DNA from 2 places in the Pseudomonas sp. AMR01 genome. Region 2 is predicted to be linked to the other one. Evidence: riboswitches for the same ligand, from Rfam matches in the RefSeq annotation. Region 2 holds a riboswitch; the other holds the start of a gene.
What was found. Region 2 has a riboswitch for cobalamin ahead of Q7C20_RS18840 (ABC transporter substrate-binding protein). Riboswitches for the same ligand answer to the same signal wherever they lie in the genome.
Positions count from the first base shown of each region.

Region 1: another riboswitch for cobalamin. It lies ahead of Q7C20_RS20960 (CbtB-domain containing protein); the one in region 2 lies ahead of Q7C20_RS18840 (ABC transporter substrate-binding protein).

Region 1 is NZ_JAUTYR010000029.1:39,156-44,394, reverse strand. It holds gene nfuA (Fe-S biogenesis protein NfuA) at 1-474, shown strand, start outside; gene cobM (precorrin-4 C(11)-methyltransferase) at 694-1,440, opposite strand; gene Q7C20_RS20970 (cobalamin biosynthesis protein) at 1,511-1,903, opposite strand; gene Q7C20_RS20965 (CbtA family protein) at 1,900-2,592, opposite strand; gene Q7C20_RS20960 (CbtB-domain containing protein) at 2,604-2,792, opposite strand; cobalamin riboswitch at 2,887-3,102, opposite strand; cobalamin riboswitch at 3,144-3,344, shown strand; gene cobW (cobalamin biosynthesis protein CobW) at 3,437-4,498, shown strand; gene cobN (cobaltochelatase subunit CobN) at 4,502-5,239, shown strand, end outside.
Region 2 is NZ_JAUTYR010000022.1:59,800-65,038, forward strand. It holds gene Q7C20_RS18830 (ABC transporter ATP-binding protein) at 1-215, opposite strand, end outside; gene Q7C20_RS18835 (FecCD family ABC transporter permease) at 212-1,216, opposite strand; gene Q7C20_RS18840 (ABC transporter substrate-binding protein) at 1,213-2,223, opposite strand; cobalamin riboswitch at 2,335-2,529, opposite strand; gene Q7C20_RS18845 (hypothetical protein) at 2,648-3,082, shown strand; gene Q7C20_RS18850 (RAD55 family ATPase) at 3,079-4,557, shown strand; gene Q7C20_RS18855 (sensor histidine kinase) at 4,567-5,239, shown strand, end outside.

The DNA.
Region 1 (5,239 bases), on a different contig from region 2:
CAGTACGCAGAAACCTGTATTGCCTACTGCAAACCCGGCGAAGAAAAACCTGAAGACACCGCCCTGGGGCTGAAAAGCTTCACCGCGTACATCGACAACTTCAGTGAAGCCTTCCTTGACGACGCCGTAGTCGATTACGCCACCGATCGCATGGGCGGCCAGCTGACCATCAAGGCCCCCAACGCCAAGGTGCCGAACGTCAACGCTGACAGCCCGGTCAACGAGCGCATCAATTACTACCTGCAAACCGAGATCAACCCGGGGCTGGCCAGCCACGGCGGTCAGGTCAGCTTGATCGACGTCGTGGATGACGGCATCGCCGTGCTCAAGTTTGGCGGCGGCTGCCAGGGCTGTGGCCAGGCGGACGTGACCTTGCGTGAAGGCATCGAGCGCACCCTGCTCGAGCGCATCCCGGAGCTCAAGGGCGTACGCGACGTGACTGACCACACGCAGAAAGAAAACGCCTACTACTGAGTAAGGTGTTCACTGCGAACATAAAAAACGGCGCCCCGTGAGCGCCGTTTTTTATGCCTGAAATTCAATACCTTACACAATCTATCTAACAAAACAGCTCAACTGTGGGAGCTGGCTTGCCTTCGATAGCGTTTTACCCATGATTGAATTATGGACTGATACACCGCCATCGCGGGCAAGCCCGCTCCCACAGGTTTTTGCATTCATGCCATTGCTTATTCAGGGGCGATAAAGGTGAGCGTGGCCTGCGCGGTACAGCGAGGACTCGCTGAAACTGTCGTCTGCCAACACTCGGCCAACTAGGATCAACGCCGTGCGCCGAAACCCTTTCGCCGCCACCTTCGCCGCGATATCCGTCAAGGTGCCGACAGCCCAGTCCTGATCCGGCCAGGTCGCGCGGTGCACCACGGCAATCGGGCAATCCGCGCCGTAATGCGGCAGCAGTTCAGCGACGATCTTCTCCAAATGGTTAACTCCCAAATGAATCGCCATGGTGGTGCCGTGACGCGCCAGGCTGTCGAAATCCTCACCTGCCGGCATGCTTGTCTTATCGGCATAGCGCGTCAGGATCACGCTTTGGGCAATGTCGGGCAGCGTCAACTCGGCCTCCAGCAGCGCCGCGCAGGCTGCCACCGCCGTAACGCCCGGGATGATCTGGAACGGGATGCCCAGCGCCCGCAGGTGGCGAATCTGTTCACCAATCGCGCCATACAGACTCGGGTCGCCGGAGTGCACGCGCGCCACGTCCTGACCGTTGGCGTGAGCCGCCTTGATCAGCTCAATAATCTGTTCCAGGTGCAGTTCGGCGCTGTTGACCACGTGTTGCGCCTGATGACCTTCCAGCACCGCCGCCGGCACCAGTGAGCCGGCATAAATGATCACCGGGCAGCTGCGGATCAGCCGCTGGCCTTTGACGGTGATCAATTCCGGATCGCCGGGGCCGGCGCCGATGAAGTAGACGGTCATGGGGGGTTCCTGTCGAAAAACGGGCGAGCATGAAAAGTGCTCATGATCGGGCGCACTGATTATCGGGATTTTAGCCTGCGCAAGCCAATGCAAAGGTGGCCTGGGCGGTTTTTTTGCGGGTGATCAGCAGCCGCGAAGGGGCGTTGCAGAGGTGTTCAGCCAGGGCCAGGGCCGCGCTTTCGGCGATGCCGTAACAGCCGGTGTGGGCAAACGCCACGTCGGATGTGTGGCTCAGGCGGCCCTTATAGGGGGCCAGTTGTTCTGCGCTGAAACATTGAAAGGGCAGGCTCAGGTGTTCGGCCAGAGCGAGCAACCCCGGCTCATCCTGTTTGCGATCAATACTGGCCAGGGCGGTAATGCGCGAGCGCTCAATACCGCCCTCGGCGAGGGCGGCGTCAAACAGCGCCAGCAGGGTGTGAACGTCACAACCCCGTTGGCAGCCCAGGCCGACCACCAGGGTCATGCCGAGTATTGACCGTCGCGGTTGCGGCGAAACAGCCAGGCGCTGATCAGGCCCAGGGCCAGCCAGAACGCCACGTTGGTCAACTGCGAGGCAATCTTGAACTGCGCTTCCAGTGCCTCCGGCGCCAGCATCGAATGCACCTCAGGCTGCGGCGCGCCGATTACATGCGGCACCGCCAGGATCGCCACGCCCAACACTTTCAACAGCCAGCCGCGGCCAAACACCAGCAACGCGATACCGGCAGCCGTGGACGCGGCGGTGCCGATCCACCAGACCTGGCGCTGTGCCAAATCAGCAGCGGCGGTACCCGGCAACTCAGGCGGCAGGCCCAGCGTGGGCGCCAAAACAAAGGTCGCGTAACCCGCCAAGCCCCATAACAGGCCCTGGGCCGCGCGGGTTGGCGCGCGCAAGGTGTAAAGGCCAGCCAGCATCAGCGCAAAGCCCACGGCAACCACCAAGTTGCCGCCGGTGGTCGACAGCACGCGCTGCCAGCCGTCTTCCGGTTCCCAAGCTTGGGCGTCGTGAGTGTGCGCCGCTGCGCCAGGGGCATGTTCATGCGCTGCCGGAGCCTTTTCAAAGGTCTCCGCCTGCACAATCAAAGGGGCGACCCAGAAGCTTTGCAGCAGGGTCAGCAACAGGGCGGCGAGCAGGCCGGTAAAACCTGCGGTCTGGGCAATGCGCTTGATCATGTCGACAGGCCTCAGTGGCACGGGAACGCGGCGCTGTGGCGAGTATCGTGGGCGGCGTTGTGCACCGCTTCGATGTGCGAGAAACCGGCGAAATACACCAGGCACGCGCCGAGGATCGACGCGCCGATGGCGGCGGTCAGGCGTTGGCTCAAGGTGGCGGTGCTGCTGGCGGTGTGCGAGGTGCTACTGATGATCGACATGGCGCGTCCCTTCTGGGTTTCAGGGTGACGCAGGCGCATAAGACCCCGCGAGCCGGGCACGCAGGGTTCGAACAGCGCCCGCCCACCGCGGGTTTGTTATCTGATTTTTTCGGGCCGGTCTCCGGGCTTGCGAGGGGCGCTCTGCGGGAGAGTCAGCCTGAAAACGTCGCCTTCCCATGCCCAAGGGGCACAGTGGATATGACGTTTCGCTCGCTTACCGTTGCGGGGGCAGCACCGGACTGTCGTGTGAACATGAGTCACCGGTTTCCCGTTTCACCCTGTGAAGGGCACCCGAAACAAGGCGGGTAGGAAAGCATGCAGAGCGGCGGTAGTCAAACTGACCGAGCACCTGTAGCCTTGCACCTTCGAGGTTCTTCGACCGAGGTCGAAGCTAAGAAGGGAACACGGTTCAAGCCGTGGCTGCCCCCGCAACTGTGAAGGGTTTAACTGACTGCCACGCCACTGCCACTACGGCGGGAAGGCGCAGCCGGCGCCGGTCGAGAGACCCGCAAGCCCCAAGCCAGGAGACCTGCCTCGTGACCGATTTTCTACTTTAACCGGGCGGGGTGATCCGGTGACGAAATCAGCTGCTGCGCGCTGTCGCAGGGCCTATCGTCCCGTATGCCCGCCCCAAAGGGCATCCGATGAAAACACTGGCCAAACTCCCCGTCACCATCGTTACCGGCTTTCTCGGCTCGGGTAAAACCACCTTGTTGCGCCACATGCTCGACAACGCTCAGGGCCGTCGCATTGCCGTGATCGTCAACGAGTTCGGCGAGCTGGGCATCGACGGTGAAATCCTCAAGCAGTGTTCCATCGGTTGCACCGAAGAAGAAGCCAACGGCCGCGTCTACGAACTCGCCAACGGTTGCCTGTGCTGCACGGTTCAGGAAGAGTTCTTCCCGGTGATGCGCGAGTTGGTGGCGCGTCGCGGTGACCTCGACCACATCCTCATCGAGACCTCGGGCCTGGCCCTGCCAAAACCCCTGGTGCAAGCCTTCCAGTGGCCGGAAATTCGCAGCGCCTGCACCGTTGACGCGGTGATTACCGTGGTCGACAGCCCGGCCGTAGCCGCTGGCACGTTCGCCGCGTTCCCGGATCAAGTAGACGCTCAGCGCAAACTCGACCCGAACCTGGACCACGAATCGCCGCTGCACGAGCTGTTCGCCGACCAACTGGCGAGCGCCGACCTGGTCATCCTCAACAAATCCGACCTGATCAGCCCGCAAGACCTGGCCCGCGTGCGCCTGGAAGTCGCTGAAGAATTGCCGCCAGCGGTGAAAATCATCGAAGCGAGCAGCGGTCGCGTGCCGCTGGACGTGTTGATCGGCCTGGGCGCAGGCTCCGAGGAACACATCGACGGGCGCCACAGCCATCACGATCATCACCACGAAGGTGAAGACGATCACGACCATGACGCGTTTGACTCGATCTCCATCGACCTGCCGCAAGCTGACGAGTCGCTGCTGCTCGACGCCTTGACCCAGCTGGTGGTGCAGCACGGCATCCTGCGCGTCAAAGGCTTCGCGGCGATCCCGAACAAGCCGATGCGCCTGTTGATTCAGGGCGTGGGCACGCGCTTCGACAAGCATTTCGACCGCGCCTGGGGCGCTGACGAAGCGCGCATCACGCGCCTGGTGCTGATCGGCCAAGAGCTGGATGCGGTGGGCCTTGAAGCGCAATTGCGCGCCGCGCTCAGCGTTTAACCCATGCACCTGCTCAGGACTCAGCCCGGTGGTTTTGTCGCGGACGACAATATTGCCGACCTCGGCCAAACCCCCGCTGAACTGGTGATCCTGTGCAGCGGTGATTCGAGCCTGGCGCTGCTCGCCGAAGCGGCGCAGCAGTTGCCCGACGACTACCCCAGCGTGCGCCTGGCCAACCCGATGCAGGTGCAGAATCACGCTTCGGTCGACCTCTACGTCGATGAGGTGCTGCGCCACGCCAGGGTCATCCTGATTTCGCTGCATGGCGGCATCGGCTATTGGCGTTACGGCATCGAGCGCCTGGTGGAGTTGGCCGAGCGCGGCGTGCAGTTGATCCTCGTGCCGGGGTGTGATCGCCCCGACCCGGAACTCAGCGCTTTGAGCACAGTGGGTGTGGCTGAGCGCGACCGCCTGTGGCACTTCCTGCGCCAGGGCGGCATGGGCAATGCTCTGGATTTTTATCGCTGCCTGGCCAGTGAATACCTGGGTCGCGACTATGCCTGGGCCGAACCGCGCACCCTGCCGCGCACGGCGATTTATCACCCGCGTAAAGCCGACGCTCGCTTGAATGATTGGCAAGCGGATTGGAACCCCGAGTTCCCGGTGGCCGCCGTGCTGTTCTACCGCTCGCATTTGCAGGCGGCCAATACCGGCTTTATCGACGTGTTTTGCCAACGCTTGCAGGCGGCGGGCCTTAACCCGTTGCCCATCGCGGTGGCCAGTTTAAAAGAGCCCGGTTGC
Region 2 (5,239 bases):
CGGGACAAATCACCCAGGCGCCGCCCCCCCAACCGCACTTCGCCGGATGCGGGCGCGCGCAACCCGGCGAGCAACTTGAGCAGGGTGGATTTGCCCGAGCCGTTCGGCCCGACAATCCCCAAGGTCTCGCCCGGTTCAATGTCCAGGTGAACATCGCGCAGCAATTCAGCCTCACGCACTTTGAAGCCCAGCCCGCGGCAACTCAGCACACTCATCGCGCATTCCTCCGGCCAATCAGGATCAGCGCAAACACCGGTGCACCGACCAGTGCGGTCACCACACCGACCGGAATCACCTGGCCCTTGATCAGCGTGCGCGACAGCACATCCGCCGCAATCAAGAACAGCGCGCCGCCCAACGCACTGGCGGGCAACAGGCGCGAATGCCCGGTGCCCAGCAGCAGGCGCACGGCATGCGGAATCACCAGCCCGACAAAGCCGATAGAGCCGACAATCGACACCATCACCGCCGTCACCAGCGCCGCGCAACCCACCAGCACGAACTGCACGCGGCGCACCGGAATGCCCAGGGACGCCGCCGAGTCGGTGCCGAAGGTAAACGCATCCAGCGCGCGACGGTGCCACAGGCACACCGCCAACCCCGCCACAGCCACCGGCACCGCCAGCCATACCGACGGCCAGCGCACGCCGCTGAGGTTGCCCAGCAGCCAGAACATGATGCCGCGCGCCTGCTCGGAACTGGCCGACTTGGTGATCAGGAACGCGGTCAGCGCGTTGAACAGCTGCGAACCGGCGATGCCCGCGAGGATGACCTGGCCGGTGCCGCTGGTGGAGCCGCTGGCCCGCGCCAGCAAAATCACCAAGGCGAACGCGGCCATGGCGCCGACAAACGCACCCGCCGACAGCGAAACCAAACCGCCGCCCACGCCGATCAGCGCTACTAACACCGCGCCGGTCGAAGCGCCGGCGCTGATGCCCAGCAGGTACGGATCCGCCAACGGATTACGCAACAACGACTGCAGGATCACCCCGCACGTCGCCAACCCGGCCCCGCACGCGGCGGCGACCAGGGCGCGGGTCAGGCGGTAGTTCCACACCACGCCTTCGTCGATCGGGTCGAGCACATACCCGGCGGCCCAGAGTTTGTTGGCGAGCACTTGCAGCACCACCTGTGGCGAGATGGCGGTTTCGCCGATAGCGACGCCGGCGAGGACGGCCGCCAGCAGCAGCGCGAGGGCGAGTAGGCTGCGCATCATTTAGGCAGGTCGTAGCCGTCGATGGCCGTGGCCAGTTGTTCGAGGCCGTCAAACATGCGGATGCTGGCCTGCAACGCGAGGGCGTCGAGGATGATGATGCGATTGTGTTTGACGGCGTCCATGTTGCGGGTCACTGGGTCGCTGCGCAGGAAGGCGAGTTTCTTTTCATGGTCGTCGGCCGGGTAGCGGCGACGGTCCATGCGTGCGATGACGAGGAAGGTAGGGTTGGCCTTGGCGATGGTTTCCCAGCCGACGGCGGGCCACTCTTCATCCGACTGCACCACGTTGTGCAGGCCGAGGGTTTCGAGCATGAATTGCGGAATGCCCTTATGGCCCGCCACGTACGGGTCGCTGGCCATCTCGGAACTGGAGAACCACACCAGTGCGCTGGCCTGTTTTAGGCCTTTGCTGTGCACGGTGGCGACGGAGTTGGCCAGGCGCGCCTTGAGTTCGTCGTTCAGTTGCTGGCCGCGACCCTGTACGTCGAAAATCTCGGCCAGTTGGCTGATGCTCTTGTAGATCGTCGAGATGCGAAACGGCTCCAGCCGGGTGCCGTCGGCGCCGACCAGGTTGTCCTTGCCTTCGCAGTCGGAGGGCAGCAAATAGGTGGGGATTTTCAGCTCGTGGAACTGCTCGCGTGTGCCCACTACGCCTTGCGGGCCCACCACCCATTCCAGCTCGGCGGCCACCAGTTGCGGGCGCTTGGCGATGACGGCTTCGAAGCTGGGCTCGTTATCAGCCAGGCGCGCGATGTTGTCGTTCTGCGCCTTGAATTGGGGCAGCACGCTGTTGAACCACAGCGAGGTGCCGACCACCTTGTCGGCCACGCCCAGTGCGTAGAGCATTTCAGTGGCGGCCTGGCCGATGGTGACGCTTCGCGCTGGCGCTGCCGGGAAGGTCAACGTGCTGCCACAGTTCTGCACGGTCAGCGGGTAGTGAGTCGGGGCCGCGTGGGCCAGGGCACAGAAGCCCAGGCCGGTGAGCAGGGCGGTAACGCGTGGCAGCATGGGGAAATCTCCGTGGACCGTACGTGAAGCTGGGGAGGTACGGTTGGGAAATCCACCCTCAAACACTGCGATTGTGGCAGGCGAGGACGTCCTTCCCGGACACCCCGCCGGTTAGTGAGTTACTGGGCCGGCAGGTCTCCTGACTGATGCGTCGTCGCCGCGCTCCGGCCTTCCCGAGCAAGGCTCAGTGGCGTGTTGGAGCAGGCTCAGCACCTACAGTTGCGGGGGCAGTTTCGATTGACGTCGCGGGCGGCGTTTCGAATTCCCTATTAGTCCCGTTTGGGAACCGGCGCGGTATGGTAGTCGATCGGGCCGGGCAGGGGGAGCCTCATAGGCCCGCAAACCAGCTGCTTCAGCCTGCGGGGTCTCTATCTGCTGATATAGGGTGTAGGCTAAGGGACTGTTCATCAGATATTAGTCAGTCATGCCCACGCTTAGCGAAGAGAGCCGCCGGATCGTAGCTTCTCTGGCGCACCGTGTTGGTCCGCACGCTGACACTGCAAGCATCGCCGAGGCGATTGTGTCGATTTTGCAGGATATGGGCGCTGCACTTGCCCCCATCATCGGCCAGCAGGGCGTTGCCGCGCTGTACCGCCGCAGCCTCCATTTGTGCGTCTCTAACCATCCACGCCTGGCCCGCACCTATGACAGTGTGCTGGCCAAGATGGACCTGATGGCCCTCAAATCCGTACTCGTGGAGCAAAACCAAACCGATGCGCTGTTCTTCGGTGAGGCGTTGCTGACGACCCTCTACGAGCTACTGACCACGCTGATCGGGCCCTCACTCACCGCGCGTTTGCTTGCTGACGTGTGGCTGCCTTCTTCGAGCGACACCTCTTCGCAGGAAATTTCGCCATGAGCACCAAAGTGACTATCAACCGTCTGGCCACGGGCGTGCCAGGACTGGACGAGGTCCTGGGCGGTGGCTTGCCGGAGTTGTCGTTCAACCTGATCGCCGGCCCGCCTGGCTGCGGCAAAACTACCCTCGCGCATCAAATGATGTTTGCCCTGGCGACGCCGGAGCGTCCGGCGCTGTTCTTTACCGTGCTCGGTGAGCCGCCCCTGAAAATGCTGCGCTATCAGCAGCAATTCGATTTCTTCGACAGTGAGACGATCAACCATTCAGTTCGCTATATCAACCTGGCCAGCGACACACTGGCAGGCGACCTGGATGAGGTATTGCGGCGCATTGTCAGTGAGGTGGAGAAATATTCACCGGCGCTGGTGTTTGTCGACTCGTTCCGCTCCGTGGTGCTGGCCAGCCAGACTCAGGACAACCCCAACAACAACTTGCCGCAGTTCGTTCAGCAACTGGGCATGTTGATGACCACCTGGCAGGCGACCACCTTCCTGATCGGCGAATATTTCACCGAAACCGACACCAACCCGATTTTCACCGTGGCCGACGGTTTGATCTGGCTGCGCCAAAGCGTCGAGCGCAACTCGATGGTGCGCAAGATGGAAATCATGAAGATGCGTGGCCAGCCAACATTGCCGGGCCTGCACACCTTCCGTATTGCCACCTCGGGCATTGAGGTATTCCCGCCGGCTGCGCGCGACCCGTCGGTTGAATCGCCGCCGACGTTCCCGATCAAACGGCTGAAAATGGGCGTGCCGAAACTCGATGAGATGCTCGGCGGCGGCCTGCCTCGGGGCTATTCGTTGCTGGTGGCCGGGCCTTCGGGTTCGGGCAAAAGCATTTTGGCGTCGACCTTTTTGGCCGAAGGCGCGCGCAATGGGGAAACCGGGGTGATTGCGGTGTTTGAGCAACGCCCCAACCATTCGCAAAGCCCTCAATTGGCGACGTTGATCAAGAACGATCAGGTGGGCTTGGTGGACAGCCGCGCGCCGGACCTGTCCATCGATGAAATTGTGCAATTGCTGCTCAGCGAAATCAGCCGCTTGAAGGCGACGCGTGTGGTGATTGATTCGCTGTCGGGCTTTGAACTGGCGCTTGCGCCGACCTTTCGCGCAGATTTTCGCGAGTCGCTGTCGCGCATGGTCACCGCGCTGACCGGGGCCGGGGTCAGCGTATTGATGACCTCGGAGCTGGAAGACCGCTACACCGACCTGCGTTTCAGCCCTTATGGCACCGCCTTTTTGACCGACGCGATCATCGTGCAGCGCTATATCGAGGTCGAGAGCCGTCTGCTGCGCATTATGGCGGTGGTCAAGGTGCGCGCCAGCGCCCACTCCGACGAGCTGCGCCAGTACCACATCGACGACAACGGCCTGCACATTCGCGACATGCTGCCCGAGCAGGAGGGGTTGTTGGGTGGTCGGCCTACCAGGCAGGTGCCCGCCATTGCAGTGACAGGAGATAAACATGTATGAGCCTGACTCATGAGTGAAAACGGCGGCAAGAATGAGCGTGCGCTGAACACTGCGGCCCACGAACTCTTCCTGCTTGGCCAAAAAACCGTTGAAGCCCGCGCCGTATTGGCCGCCCTGCAACAGCAACTCACGGATGCCAGCGATCGTCTGGTGGACACTCAGCACATCGAGGAAGTGATCGAGGCCAATCAGCAACTGGTGCTGGCGATGCTTTTGGCGCAATCCGACGTGGCAGCGCCTCCGCGTCTGGAGGAACAACGCTTGTACCAGGAGCTGCGCGAAGCGAATGCGCAGTTGGTCATCGCTGCGCTCAGCGCCCAAGACCTGCAGGCCACGGCTGAAAGTGCGCTGGGCCAGCAGAGAAGCATCCTGGCGATGGTGGCGCACGAGCTGCGTAACCCGTTGACGCCGATCAGCATGATCGCCGAACGCATGGTTCGGCTGCCGAGCGACCAGCTACCGCGGATGCGCGAGCTGATCGAGGGGCAAGTGCAGCATATTTCGCAGTTGGTCGATGACCTGTTGGACGTGTCCCGCGTGAGTACGGGCAAGCTGCGGATCAACTGCCGTGACGTCGACATGCTGCAAATCCTGAGGGACGCGATTGATGCCTGTAGCCCGGTAATGCACGCCAAACAGCAGCATTTCTCGGCGCAGTTGCCGGAGGGTGTGGTGATGGTCA